Regions from separate parts of the Streptosporangium longisporum genome, predicted to be linked through region 1. Evidence: predicted binding sites of a transcription regulator. Region 1 holds the regulator's gene; the other holds the start of a gene.

Region 1 (7,321 bases):
GCAGGTGCGCCGGCGACGGATCGCGCCGCCGTCCTCGGTGGACCGGCTGTCGATGACCCGGGTGTCAGGATGACGACAGAACGGACAGTGCACGTGTGCCGCCTTCCTGACCTGCCGAAGCGGCCCACCCACCTCATCCGCCCCACGGCACGCGCGCGGATACGCTCGCGCACGCCTCTCGATCAGTCGAGAGGCGGTAATGGAACCACAATCTATGGTGAAGTGTTGAGGTGCAGCCACTAGATGTTGTGGTTCCAACCGTAGAAGTGCGCGACCATGAACGCAAGTTGAAAGGACCTTGCGGCGCGAAGTCGCTGATCAGCCGTTATTCCCCGGCGTGTCGCCGGTCCACCCGATGTGCCCGCACCCCCGGGGTCACCCGCTTCACCCACGCCCCGCCCGTACGCCACCCGCTCCGCCCGCCGTCCCGCTCCTGGGCCGACCGCTTCCCCGCGCCCTGCCGCACGTCACCCTCTTCTCCCACCGTCCCGCCGCTCCCCATGCCCCGCGCCACCCGCTCCGCTCGCGTCCCGGGCGCGCGGTGAGATCGCGCGCCCGGAGACGCCCCCTGACGGCGGCGGGCTCCTTACGGCAGCAGGCTCCTTATGGCAGCAGGCTCCGGAGAAGGTCGAGTCTGGTGCCGGACCGGAACGCCGGGCCGCGGGGCCCACCGGGGTCTGTGAGGCGGCCGACCGCCGGGACGGCCCCTCCACTACGCCGGCGCCTCCGCGATCCTCCCCGGCGTGTCGCCCTTCCAGGGCGTGTCGCCGACGTGCGCCGTGACCGGGGACGAACCCCGCCCTCCGGCCGGCTCGCCCGCCGAGATCGCGTCGATGCGCCCGCCGATCCAGAGCACTCCCAGGGTGAACAGCACCAGCGTCACCGCCGCCACGATCCTCCCACGCCGGGTGAGCCGGAGGGGCCGCCTGGCCGCCTCGGGCCGGGACGCGACCGGGCGGAGGGCACCGGCCCTGGACGCGCCGACCCTGGACGCGCCGGAGCGGGACGTGGCGGAGCCGGGCGCACCCGACCGGGGCGTGCCTGATCGGGGCTTTGCAGGGCGAGATCGGCCGGGCCGGGACGGGACGGCCTCGGGCGCGGCCGGTCCACCGGGGCGGGCGACAGCCGAGCGGGAGGCACCGGACCCGGGAACACCGGTCCGGGAGGCACCGGCCCGGGAGACGCCGGTCCGCGGGGTGCCGGTGCGGGCGGAGGAGCCGGACCGGGTGGCGCCGGACCTGGCGGCTCCGCGCCGGGTCTCGGCCCGCCCGGCCCGGCCGCGTCCGGACTCGCCGGAGCGCGCGGCCCCGCGGCCGGACCCGGGCGGTGCGGACCGGGAGCCGGGAGGGGTGGCTCCGGAACGGAACACCGCGGGAACCGTCTCCGCGGCACCCCCGGAAGCACCCGGGCCACCCTGACCACTCGGACCCCCCGGACCGCCCGGCGCTCCCCCGCGCCGTGCCGTCCGCGCGCGATCCGGCCCTCCGGCCGCTCCGGGGCCACGCCCGGACCCGCGCGCGGGGTCGGCCTCCCGTCCCGGCCCCGGCTCCCGGGCCGGGCCCGTCCGCCTCGCCGGGCCCGCCTCCCGTCCCGGCCCCGCCTGTCGTGCCGGATCCGCCTCTCGTCCCGGACCCTGCTCCCGTGCCGGTCCCGGCTCCGATCTCGGCGGCGGCACGAGGCGCAGACGCGGTGCGCCAGAGGCCCCTGAGGACCGGTATGCCCCCCGGGATCGGGACGCGGACGCGGATCGCGGTGTCGTCGTGGTCGGTTTCATGGTGGCCCCCATCCCCTCGACCTGGCCGAACACATGTCGAAGAAAGATCGGCGAATCGAACACGATGTCGATCGAACTCCCGTACGATGTTGTACACCACGGCGTGGCCGATATCGAGGACATTCGAACAATTGTTTGAATATGATCTTGGGCCGAGATATGGTCGCTGTGTGCGACGTGTTCAATACAGATCGGGAGGCGAGGAGTTCGTATGAGCCAGCACGACCAGAACGGTTCGGCCGTCAGCGACCTGGCGGTGCGAAGGCGTGACTCCCTTGGCCTCACCCCCAGGCAGCGGAAGATCCTTGAGGTGATCCGTGACTCGGTGCAGCAGCGCGGCTACCCGCCGTCCATGCGCGAGATCGGTGAGGCCGTGCAGCTCACCAGCACCTCCAGCGTGTCGCACCAGTTGACGGCATTGCAGCGCAAGGGCTATCTGCGCCGTGACCCGCACCGGCCCCGCGCCCTCGAGGTGCGCCTTCCCGGTGAGCCGGTGCTCTGGGTGGATCCCGACTCCGACCAGGACGAGACCCCGGTCAGCCGGCCGACCGCCGCCTACGTGCCGCTGGTCGGGCGCATCGCCGCCGGTGGCCCGATCCTCGCCGAGGAGAGCATCGAGGACGTCTTCGCGCTGCCCAAGCAGCTCGTCGGCGAGGGCACGCTCTTCCTCCTCCAGGTGACCGGTGACTCGATGATCGAGGCGGCCATCGCCAACGGCGACTGGGTGGTCGTGCGCCAGCAGCCCGTGGCCGACAACGGCGACGTGGTCGCGGCGATGATCGACGGTGAGGCCACCGTGAAGACCTTCAAGCGCAGGGACGGCCATGTCTGGCTGGTCCCGCACAACCCCAACTACGACCCCATCCCCGGTGACGAGGCCACCGTCCTGGGCAAGGTCGTGGCGGTCCTCCGCAAGCTCTGAGGCACACGAGCTCCGGGGCATCGGGACACGACGCGTCGCACGAAGCGGTACACGCCGATGGGCGGCACCCCCTCGAAGGGGGTGCCGCCCATCGGCGTTCTCACCGGTCCTCTGCGGACCCTCGGACTCCCGGGTCCGGCGGGTCCGGGTCCCTGAGCCAGGATCCGGATCCCTGAGCCAGGGTCAGGGTTCGGGTCCCTGAGCCAGGGTCAGGGTCCCCGAATCAGGGTCAGAACCAGGGCCGGAGGGCCGGACCCCTGGGTTCCCGGCCCCTCCCCGCTCCGATCCCCCGGCCACGACCCGGTCCTGACGCCCCGCGAGGGGCCGGGGTCACCGCTCAGGGGACGATGTTGACCAGCTTGGGCGCGCGGACGATGACCTTGCGCGGCTCGCCGGACAGGAATGCCCGGACCTTCTCCGACCCCAGGGCCAGCGCCTCCAGGTCGATCTCGGAGATCTCCGGTGAGACCTCCAGCCTGTCGCGCACCTTGCCCGCGACCTGGACGACACAGGTGACGGACTCCTGGACCAGCAGCGCCGGGTCCGCCACCGGCCAGCCCGCCAGGGCGACCGAACCGGTGTGGCCCAGCCGCTCCCAGCCCTCCTCGGCCGCGTACGGCGCGACCAGCGACAGCATGACCGCCAGCGCCTCCGCGGCCTCCCTGACCGCGGGGTCGGCGGCGCCGGGCCCGGAGTCGATGGCCTTGCGCGCCGCGCTGGTCAGCTCCATCATCCGGGCCACCGCGACGTTGAAGCGGTAGGACTCGACCAGCTTCGTGACCTCGTCCACGGTGTGGTGGACGATCCTGCGCAGGCTCACGTCTCCGGCGGTGACGTCGACGCCGGGGGCCGAGGCCGCGCCCGCCTCGGCCATGACGCGGAACGCGCGGGCCAGGAACTTCTGCGACGCCGCCGCGGAGACGTCGGCCCAGTCGATGTCGTCCTCGGGCGGTCCGGCGAACAGCACGGTCAGCCGTACCGCGTCGACGCCGTGGGCGTCGATCTGCTGCCCCAGGTCGACGCCGTTGCCCAGGGACTTGGACATCGCCTTGCCCTGGTTGATGACCTGCCCCTGGTTCAGCAGGCGGGTGAACGGCTCGACGAAGTCGACCATGCCCATGTCGTGCAGGACCTTGGTGAAGAACCTGGCGTACAGCAGGTGCAGCACGGCGTGCTCGACGCCGCCGATGTACTGGTCGATCGGGCCCCACCTGCGGACGCCCTCGATGTCGAACGGGCCGTCCTCGTAGGCCGGGTCGACGTAGCGCAGGAAGTACCACGAGGAGTCGACGAAGGTGTCCATCGTGTCGGTGTCGCGCCGCGCCGGGCCACCGCACTTCGGGCAGGAGACGTTGACCCAGTCCTCGGCCGAGGCCAGCGGGGAGACGCCCTTGGGTGCCAGGGCCTCGCCGCGCAGGTCGGGCAGGGTGACCGGCAGCTGGTCGTCGGGGACGGGGACCTCGCCGCACCCGTCGCAGTGGATGATCGGGATCGGGCAGCCCCAGAAACGCTGGCGGGACAGCAGCCAGTCGCGCAGCCGGAAGTTGACCGTCGCGCGGCCGGTGTCGCGCTCGCCCAGCACCTCGATGATCTTCCGGATCGCGTCGGCCTTGGCCAGGCCGTCCAGCGGGCCGGAGTTGACCATCGTCCCGTCGCCGGAGGTCGCGACACCGGTCTCGCCGGGGTCGGCCAGGCCGGTGTGCACGACCACCCGTACCGGCAGGTCGAAGGCGCGGGCGAAGTCCAGGTCGCGCTGGTCGTGGGCGGGAACGGCCATGATGGCGCCGTGGCCGTAGTCGGACAGCACGTAGTCGGCCGCCCAGACCGGCATGCGCTCGCCGCTGACCGGGTTGATCGCGTACCGGCCCAGGAAGACGCCGGTCTTCTCCTTCTCGGTGGACAGCCGGTCGATGTCCGACAGCTTCGACACCTCGGCCCGGTACGCCTCGAAGGCCTCGCGCCGGTCGTCGGCGACGATCTCCTCGGCCAGCGCCGCGTCCGGGGCGACCACGAAGAAGGTCGCGCCGTACAGCGTGTCGGGGCGGGTCGTGTAGACGGTGACCGGCTCGTCCCGGCCCTCGATCACGAAGTCGACGTCGGCGCCCTCGGAACGGCCGATCCAGTTGCGTTGCATGGTCAGCACGCGCTCGGGCCAGTTGCCCTCCAGCTGCGCCATGTCGTCCAGCAGCCGGTCGGCATAGTCAGTGATCTTGAAGTACCACTGGGTCAGCTCGCGGCGGACGACCTCGGCCCCGCAGCGCTCGCACCTGCCGTCCTTGACCTGCTCGTTGGCCAGCACGGTCTGGTCGTTGGGGCACCAGTTGACCAGGCCGCCCTTGCGGTAGGCCAGGCCGCGCTCGAAGAAGCGGGTGAACAGCCACTGCGTCCACCTGTAGTACGTCTCGTCGCTGGTGTGCAGGCGGCGCGACCAGTCGAAGGAGATCGCGTAGCGCCTGTAGGAGCCGGCCTGGGTCTCGATGTTGGCGTAGGTCCACTCCGCCGGGTGCGCGTTGTTCTTGATCGCGGCGTTCTCGGCGGGCAGTCCGAAGGAGTCCCATCCGACGGGGTGCAGCACGTTGTAACCGCGCTGGAACCAGTAGCGGGAGATGACGTCGCCGATGGCGAACACCTCGGCGTGGCCCATGTGCAGGTCGCCCGAGGGGTAGGAGAACATGTCGAGCATGTAGCGGCGCTCACGCGGGTCGGCGGGGTCCTCGGAGGCCCGGAAGGGGTCCAGCTCCTCCCACCGCCGCTGCCACTTGACCTGCAACGCCTGCGGGTCATAGTGCTGGTCGTCGCTCTGCATGTCGGCTCGCTCGTTCACGTCAATCTTCCCTTGGGGTGTGTCCGCGTGGATGGTCTGACCCGTCCGGCCCAATACAAAAACCCTCCGCTCACGCGGAGGGCAGCCGCATCGGCAGGGCGCTCAGAGACGGGAGAGCCGATGCGGCCCGATAAGCAGGGTCGCGGCACGCATAAGGCAAGACTATCGCAGCCCGCAAGGGATATTCGTGGCCCGTACAAAGCGGTCCCGATCGCGGCGAACGGCGGGTGGCGATCCGTGTTCACCGGCAGAATAGGGGTTTCCGCCCTATGAAGAGCCGTGCGGGACCTGACGGCCATGCGCCGGTTGTGACCTCGTATGTCTCTCGCGTTTACTCTTTCAACCGTGGCATATTCAGTAGAGCCGGGGGGCCCGGACCCGTTGGAGGTCGGCCTGCCCATGCAGGATCCGCCGACCGATCCCACCGGGCTCCAGTTCAGGGGGGCGTTCTCCGGTTTCCCTGCGAGCCCCCCCGTCTCGCATGAGACCATGCCCAATACGCCTAATTCGGGCACCCGCGCGGGAGGTAAGGAAAGCATGGCCTCGGAGCAGTCCAGCCAGTCCCACCTGCCTCCGGCATGGCCGGAAGCCGCCGAGCCTGCGCCCTCGTGGGCGCAGGACTCCCTCGGCACCGGGCCCCGGCTGCCTCGCCCGCAGGACGGCCCGCGGGGCGGCGACGGCTCATGGCAGACCTCTCCCGGGGGCGGTGCCCCGGACGTACCCGGCGGCCGGCCGCCGGGCCCCCAGGACGGTGGATGGGCGCAGAGCCCGGCGAGCCCGCAGGACGGTGGATGGACGGGGGCCGCCGCGCAGGACGAGGGGCGGCGGGCCACCGGCTCGCCCCGCGACAGCTGGGCGGACGCCTTCAGCCCGCAGAGCGACCGCCGGGCGCAGGCCTCCGACGCGCAGGCCTCCGCGCAGTCGTTCGGCGCGCAGTCCTTCGGCGCGCAGGGCGGCTGGGAGCAGGCATCCGGCTCCCCGGGTGGCCGTCCGCAGGACGCGGCGGGTCCGCAGGGCGGCCGGGGCCACGACGGCCCGCAGCCGCACCAGACCTCCCCGGGCAACGGCTGGCCGCAGCCGGCCCCCTCCCACGGCGACCCGTCGCAGGGATCGGGCTCCTGGACACCGGACCCGCTCGGACCGGGCTCCCCGACCCCGGGGACGCGACCGGAGGGCCAGGACCGTCACCCGTCCTCGCCGGGCACCGCGTGGCCGCCCTCCGCGCCCACGCAGGACGGCATCCCCGCCTACGGCACCACCGACCCGCGGGGCCAGACCTACCCCGGTCACTCCGCCACCGACACTCCGGGCTCTCCGGGTTCTCCGGGTTCTTCGGGCGGCGGCACATGGGCGCAGGCCACCGCTCCCCCCGGCGAGGGCTGGGCGAACACCTCCGGCCCGCGGCACGACGACCGGGACCAGGCGTCCGGCACGTGGGGCGGCCGGGCACAGGCCCCCGACGCGCAGGGCGGCTGGGGGGCCCCCGATTCGCCGGGCGGCCGTCCGCAGGACGCGGCGGGTCCGCAGGGCGGCCGGGGCCACGACGGCCCGCAGCCGCACCAGACCTCCCCGGGCAACGGCTGGCCGCAGCCGACCCCCTCCCACGGAGGCCCCTCCCACGGCGACCCGTCGCAGGGATCGGGCTCCTGGACACCGGACCCGCTCGGACCGGCCCCCCAGGCATCGGACCCGCTCGGAGTGGGGCTCCCCGGAGCCGGGCCGCGGACGAGCGGCGAGGACCGTCATCCGTCCTCGCCGGGTACCGCATGGCCGCCCGTCTCCCACACCGACCCGCGGGGCC
Region 2 (7,321 bases), on a different contig from region 1:
GAAGCGCGGTATGGCATGACACCTCAGGACATCTGCAACCGGGTCCGGTGAGGACCTGATCTGGGGCGGTCGAAATCCCCCGGCTCGGATCGCAGGAGAAGCTCAAATAACGAGATTAACCGCCCAGGGGGGTATTTCGATCTAGAAATACGGCTGTTTCCCATCATCTTCTCAAGTGCCGAGTCGATCATCCGACCGGGCGTACCGCGGGCCGGGCACGTATCCTTGCCCCATGGCTCTGGGTCGCCCTTCCGTTCTTCCCGATCGCGCCGCCACCGTCCGCGAGCTCCTCGCCTCCGGTGCCCGCTCGTTCTCCTTCGAGTTCTCCCCTCCGAAGACGGACGAGGGGGAGCGCCAGCTCTGGCGCGCCGTCCGTGAGCTGGAGGCGCTGCACCCCACCTTCGTCTCCGTCACCTACGGCGCCGGCGGCAGCACCCGCGACCGCACCGTCGACATCGTCGAGCGGATCGCACACGAGACCACGCTCACCCCGGTCGCCCACTTCACCGCGGTCAACCACTCCATCCGTGAGCTTCGTCACCTGATCGGCCGGTTCGCCGGCGCGGGGGTGCGCAACATCCTCGCCGTCCGCGGCGACCCGCCCGGCGACGTCACGGGCGAGTGGGTGCGCCACCCCGAGGGCGTCCTGTACGCCGAGGAGCTGGTCCGCCTCATCCGCCAGTCGGGTGACTTCTGCGTCGGCGTGGCCGCCTTCCCGTACAAGCACCCCCGGTCGGCGTCGATCGAGACCGACACCGAGTACTTCGTCCGCAAGTGCCGGGCGGGGGCCGACTACGCGATCACGCAGATGTTCTTCCGCGCGGAGGACTACCTGCGGCTGCGCGACCGGGTGGCGGCGACCGGCTGCGACACGCCGATCATCCCCGGCATCATGCCCGTCACGCAGATCAGCACCATCGCCAGGTCCGAGCAGCTCTCCGGGGCGCCGTTCCCGCCCGAGGTGGCCGAGCGGTTCGCGGCCGTCGCCCACGACCCGGCCGCCGTGCGCGCCCTGGGCATCGAGCACGCCGCCGAGCTCTGCCAGACCCTGCTCGACGAGGGTGCGCCCGGCATCCACTTCATCACCTTCAACCGCTCCAGCGCGACCCGCGAGGTCTTCCAGGCCCTCGACCACACCTCGCAGGCCGTCCCCGCGAAGGTCTGAGCCCGCGGTCACGGATCCTCCGGGCCGGGTGGCCGGTCGCGCTCCGGAGCGGCCGGCGGTCCTTTGGGCAGTCCTTTTGGGCGGTCCTTTTCGAAGGTCCGTCCCCGGTGGCCCGCGTGCTCCCGCGCGGCGCCTCGGACCGGGGGACCGGTGCGGTGCCTCGGGCCGGCGGCGCTCCGTGCCGGTAGGGGCCGCGGGCCGGTGCGGAGTGCCCCGGCCCGATGAGGACTCCTGGCCGAGGGGATGTTTCGATCCGGGGTCAGTCACCCAGCGGGAGGGCCGCGCCGAGGACTCCGGGCCGAGGGGTGCTTCGACCCCCGGGGTCAGCCGTCCAGCGGGAGGGCCGCGCCGAGGATCGCGTACCGCTCGTGCCCGCCCGGGAAGACGAACCGGGTGAGCAGGTCCACGAAACCGACGCTCCGGTACAGGTGCAGGGCGGCCGTGGGCCCCCCGTCCCGGGTGGAGAGCACGGCGGTGCGCTCCAGGCGGCCCGCGCACATGCCGACCACCAGCGCCCGCCCGATGCCCTTGCCCTGGTGGTCGGGGTGGACGTGGATCTCGGCGAGCTCCAGCGCGTCCCCCAGCCAGTGCCCGGCATGGTCCTCGCCGTGCCGCTCGACGAGGGCACGGCGCACCACGTCGTGCCACCACTGGCCCGGGACCCCGTGGAAGCCGTACGCCACACCCACCGGGGTACCGGTCTCGTCCTCGGCGAACAGGCAGGTGAAGGCGGGGTGGGCGGCATGGTTGCGCATGATCGCCCTGCGCCCCGAGAGCTGGTCGGCCGGTGGGTTCATCGCCCTGGTGTAGACGTCGAGGACCGCGTCCAGCCGGAGCGTGAACTCGTCGGGGCCGATCCGTCGCAGTCCGGTCACGCGTCGCACCCTAGCAGGGCGGTTACGGCGCCGAGCCGCCGCACCGGACGAGCCCGGCCGCGACCGGCCGCACGCGCGCGATCCCTCACTCGACCTCGGTGGGGACGCCGCCGGTGATGCGGACGAGCTCGTCGAAGGAGGTCGGGAAAACGGTGTGCGGGTGGCCCGCGGCGGCCCAGACGACCTCGTGCCGGCCGAGCCAGGTGTCGACCAGGGTCCTGATCGGCGCGGGGTGACCGATCGGGGCGACCCCGCCGATGGCCTGACCGGTGGCCGTCCGGACGAAGGCGGCATCGGCGCGCCGTACCCTCGCCGCGCCGATCGTCCCGGCGACCAGGCCGGTGTCCACCCGGTGGGCGCCGCTGGTCAGCACCAGGAGGGGCTCTCCGTCGGCGTCGAACACGAGGCTGTTGGCGATGGCCCCGACCTCGCAGCCGAGCTGCGCGGCCGCGGTGGCGGCGGTCGGGGTGGCTTCGGCGAAGAAGACGATTTCGCCGGGGACGCCGTGCTCGCGCAGTGCGGCGGCGACCTTCTCGACGTTCGGATGCAACTTTTCTGACACGCGGACACTCTAAACAGATCGACGGCCCATCGCCGCCGCATGACGCTTCACGTGCACGGGAAAGGCGTGCGCTAAGGTCCCTTGACCCGATCGATAGTGATATGAGGAGTTGGTGGAAAATGGGGGTTGGACGGCGGCTGAGAACGGCCGCGCTGACGACGGCGGGAGCCGTGCTCTTCTCCTCGGTGTCGGTGTCCTCGGCGTCCTCCGCGTCCTGGGCGGTCGCCGCCACGGCTCCGGCCGCGGCCTCGGCGGCGGCCGTGACGACGGCGACGTCCGGGAGTCCGGCCGTGCCGGGGTTCGCCGGAACGGCCGTGACACCGGGGACGGCGTCCGCCGGGTCCGGCTTCGCCGCGCCCGGTAAGACGCTCAAGCTCGGCGCCAAGGGCGCCGCGGTGAAGACGCTGCAGAGCAGGCTGGCCGCGCTCGGCTACATGCCGGGCAGGATCGACGGCCGCTACGGCGGGGCGACCCTGGCGGCGGTCTGGGCCTTCCAGAAGGTGAACGGCATCCGGCCGACCAGCACGGTGGCACGCAGGACCTGGACCGCGCTGGAGGCGCCCCGGGCGCCCAGGGTGCTGGTCACCAGGGGGAAGCCGACCCGGGTGGAGGTCGACCTCACCAAGCAGGTGATGGTCCTCTACGTCGGCGGAGCGGTGAAGCTGATCAGCCACATCTCCTCGGGCAGCGGGATCGCCTACTGCGAGACGGCCACCTGGCAGGGCAGGACCCAGCGGTTCTGCGGGAACGCCCGCACGCCCACCGGCGACTACAAGACCACCTGGCGCCGCGACGGCTGGCACGTCTCCTACCTGGGACAGCTCTACAACCCGATCTTCTTCAACGGCGGCATCGCCTTCCACGGCGCGCTGTCGGTGCCGCTGGCGCCCGCCTCCCACGGCTGCGTCCGGCTGCCGATGCACGTGGCGGAGGTCCTGCCCGGCCTGCTCGGCACGGGGGTGCCGGTTCACGTACGCGGCAGGTTCGTCCGCTAGCGGACGGCGCGGCCGGCCCTGACCCGTCGGCCGCGGCGACGCGCTCGTCGCGGCGCGCCTGTGGTGACACTCATGTCGTGACGGGTCCGCGGTGATGTGCCGACTGTGACGTATCCCTCATCGCGAGCCGTTCACGACCCGCCGTTCATGATCTGCCGCTCGTGGTGCGCGGCTCATGACGCGCTCCGGGCCCGCCGGTTCGATCCGGTGTCCCTCTTCGAAGGCCCCGGGAGGTCCGTTCTCTCCTCCCGGGGCCTTGGCGTGCGTGTGAACGGATACCGAAGATCGAACTTTTGTTCGCCGTTCTACTTGACAGTGCGAGTGGTCGAATTTATGTTCGATGGTAATGACGCGGGGCCTCGCGGCCCGCGTCCAGGGCGGTCGGGCGGGCCCACGTCGTCGGCGGAGACGATCGGGCCCGGTCGGGACGGGCGGGGAGAGGGGAAGCTCCTCGTCCGGCCGTCCGGCGAATTTGTCGGTGGGGTCTGAAAGTGTGGTATCCACCGGCGAAAACGTCGGGAGCCGCTTGCGACCAAGGAGGCTGAAGCGCATGACCCCTCGGCTCAGCGATTCCGGCGGGCCCCGGTTGTCCCCTACGGTGCGGGCGCACCTCACAGACGCGCGTGACTGCCTCGAAGAGGCAGCCGCCGCCCGGACGTCCGCCACACGTTATGTCGCGGCGCACCTCGCGGCGCTGAGGGCGGCTGCCGCCGTCCTGGCCGCGCGTCCCCGTCCCATGCAGGGCCGCAGGCGCCGGCTCCGCAGTGCCTGGGAGCTGCTGCCCGAGGCGGAGCCTCGGCTGGCCGACTGGGCGCCCTATTTCGAGATGAGCGCCGCCAAGCGCGCCTCGGCCGAGGCGGGGATGACCCGCGTCGTGTCGTCGAGGGACGCCGAGGAGCTCATCTCGGAGGCGGAGCGCTTCGTCAACGCGGTGGAGGACCTGCTCGGCGTGCCGACGCAGCCCATGCTCCCCGGCCGTGTGCCCTTGGCCGGGTAGTCCACCCCGGCATGGCCTTTCCCGGCCGGTAGCCCACGCTCCCCGGCCGCACCCCCTCAGCAGGCCATGTACCTCCTCGACCGGTCGTGCCTTCCGGGCAGCCGGTCCACACCTTCCCGGCGGGCCGCGTCTTGCGGCAGGCCACCTCTCCGCCAGGCGAGCCGTTCCCCGGTCCCGTTCCCCTGACCGGCCGGCTCGCGATTCCCGGCCTCGTTCCCGATCGATCGGCTCACGTTCCCCGGTGGGGGCCCGCCCCGGTCTCAGGCGGCCGAGGAGGTGGAGGAGGTGCGGTGGGCGGCGCGGTGGCGCAGGAGCAGCATGGCCGCGTCGTCGCCCAGCGGCCGGCCCACGTGGCGCAGCAGGTCGGCGCGGAGGGCGTCCAGCGACCCCTGGGGGTCGGCGCCGTCCAGCAGGTGCGCCCGTTCGGCCAGCGGGTAGAACTCCCCGGCCCCGTCGCGGGCCTCGATGACCCCGTCGGTGTAGAAGAGGACCTGGTCACCCGGCTCGAACGGGATGCGGTAGGGCTGCGGCCTGCTGGTCTCGAGCGAGCTCATGCCCAGGGGGAGCGCCTCGTCAGGCGGATCGGCGAACCAGATCCCGCCGTCGCCGCCGAGCACCATGGGCGGCGGGTGGCCGCAGTTGACGACGGTGATGGCGGACCCGGCGCCGATCTCGGCCAGCACGGCGGTCACGAACTGCTCGCCCGACAACTCCCTGGTCAGGGCGTTCTCCAGGCGGGCCACGACGCCTTGGAGCGTTCCTTCGTCGTGGGCCGCCTCGCGGAAGGCGCCGAGCACCACGGCCGCGGTCTCCACCGCCTCCAGCCCCTTGCCCTGGACGTCCCCCACGATGATCCGGACCCCGTGCGGGGTGCTGACGACCTCGTACAGGTCGCCGCCGATCCTGGCCTCGGCGGTGGCGGAGGTGTACGAGACGGCCACGCCGATGCCGGGGCCGGCCCGGCGCGGAACCGGGCGCAGCAGCACCCGCTGGGCGGCCTCGGCCACCGAGCGCACGTCGGCGAGCTGGTTCTCGTGGCGTAGCCGCCCGGCGCTGGCCAGCACGCTGGCCACGGTGACGCCGAGGATGGCGACCATGGTGATGTTCGTGCGGGGCATCCAGAGGATGTCGTTGTAGAGGCCCAGCACGATGCACAGGGCGAAGGCGACCACCCCGACCACGGTGGTGCGGGTCAGCCCGCACGCCACGCTGGCGAAGGCCGGGCCGAGGGCGAGCAGCGGCAGGAGGCCCGAGGTCGGGCCCGAGCCGAAGTCGATCAGGGCCACGACGGCCATCACGACGAACGGCAGCAGTTTGAGGGTGTCCTGCGTCCTGCTGGTGCCGATCGAGGTCAGCAACCGCAGGAAGGCCCGCGTCCTGGTCGAGCCCAGCGAGGTCATGAGGGCGCGAAGGCGGCTTTCAGGGCGCGATCGAGAACGATCGGGCCGATCGTCTCCCGGAGCCATCTCCACCACATCTCGCCGAGGGCATGTCTGCCTTTTCCTACCACAGTGGCCGACGCCGGGGCGCGAGGAAAGACGTCTTCAGCTGAGAGCGGGATTATCGGCGGCGGGGTGGGCACGCCGGATCCGGCGCACCCACGACCGGTCAGGCCGTCAGAAGGACTCGACGGCTCGGCGAGCCTCGGGGTCCAGGACGCCCCAGCCGATCAGTTCCTCGGTGAGCTCGCTGGGGGATTTGTCGTATATCACGGCGAGGGAGCGCAGGTCCTCCTGGCGGATGGACAGCACCTTGCCGTTGTAGTCACCGCGCTGGCTCTGGATGGTGGCCGCGTAGCGGGCGAGCGCGCCGGCCTTCTCCTTGGGGAGCTGGGCAAGGCGCTCAAGGTCGATGACAAGCTTCGGTGTCGGGCCGAGAGGGCTGGGAGCGGCCCCTCCGGGCAGCAGCTCCGAGACCGGCACCCCGTAGAAATCGGCAAGCTCGGCAAGCTTCTGCACCGTGACGGCACGGTCGCCACGCTCGTAGGAACCGACGACCACCGCCTTCCAGCGCCCACGGGACTTCTCCTCGACCCCGTGCAGGGAAAGACCCTGCTGGGTGCGGATGGCACGAAGTCTTGCACCCAGTGACTTGGCGTACTCAGACGGCATGGTGTGGCCCCCCGGCTCTCTATGTACTGCTCTCAACTTGATTGTGCTACCTCGCAACTTATGCCCCAGTCACCGGGTTGGCGCCCGGGGCAGGCACCTGTGGTGACCGGTGCGTCAGGGTTCATCCGATAACGCTCCGAGGTGTGGTTACGGACAGTGACGGTAAAGCGGTGGGCGCCTAAGGTCAAGCTGATTGGAAAAAAGATGTCGAATCCGGTCCGGTGGGGTCCGCCTCAAACGCCGCAATCGTCCCCTGCGGTCGCGCGAAACATCAGGTTTTTCGGGGGTTCCGGGCCGCCTGCCGCGCGGTCCGCGGGAGCCGGGTCAACATGATCACAGGGCTCGGCGAGGCGCGTATGATCTTCAGGGACATGTCGCCGAGGAATACCCGGCGCAACGGTCCCGTCCGGCTGGAGGCACAGATCAGCACCGCGTCCTCGTGCCAGCCGGAGCTCCTCAGCGCCGCCGCCACGTCCCCGCCCTCCAGCACCTCCACCTCCACGCCGGTGGCGTCCCCGGGCCCTCCCTGCGCCAGGGCCGCGGCCTCCAGGTCGGCCGCGACCTGCTCGCGCAGCCGGTCGAGCATCTCCCGGCCGATCCCGGTCCGCCGCCCGCC

The links. Region 1 encodes LexA, which represses DNA repair genes until DNA is damaged. Its sites were predicted from a motif close to TCGAACANNTGTTCGA; they were not measured.
Region 2: the regulator LexA is predicted to act here: its motif matches at 3,883-3,898, upstream of ABD832_RS18485 (SAV_6107 family HEPN domain-containing protein).

What each region holds. Positions count from the first base shown of each region.
Region 1 covers NZ_BAAAWD010000008.1:102,407-109,727, forward strand. Annotated here, with positions in the region: gene nrdR (transcriptional regulator NrdR) at 1-93, opposite strand, end outside; gene ABD832_RS17915 (hypothetical protein) at 713-892, opposite strand; gene lexA (transcriptional repressor LexA) at 1,986-2,696, shown strand; gene leuS (leucine--tRNA ligase) at 3,034-5,502, opposite strand; gene ABD832_RS17930 (chromosomal replication initiator protein DnaA) at 6,058-7,321, shown strand, end outside.
Region 2 covers NZ_BAAAWD010000009.1:98,479-105,799, forward strand. Annotated here, with positions in the region: gene metF (methylenetetrahydrofolate reductase [NAD(P)H]) at 233-1,165, shown strand; gene ABD832_RS18470 (GNAT family N-acetyltransferase) at 1,489-2,040, opposite strand; gene ABD832_RS18475 (YbaK/EbsC family protein) at 2,126-2,602, opposite strand; gene ABD832_RS18480 (L,D-transpeptidase family protein) at 2,722-3,597, shown strand; gene ABD832_RS18485 (SAV_6107 family HEPN domain-containing protein) at 4,148-4,594, shown strand; gene ABD832_RS18490 (PP2C family protein-serine/threonine phosphatase) at 4,855-5,994, opposite strand; gene bldD (transcriptional regulator BldD) at 6,211-6,705, opposite strand; gene ABD832_RS18500 (universal stress protein) at 6,977-7,321, opposite strand, start outside.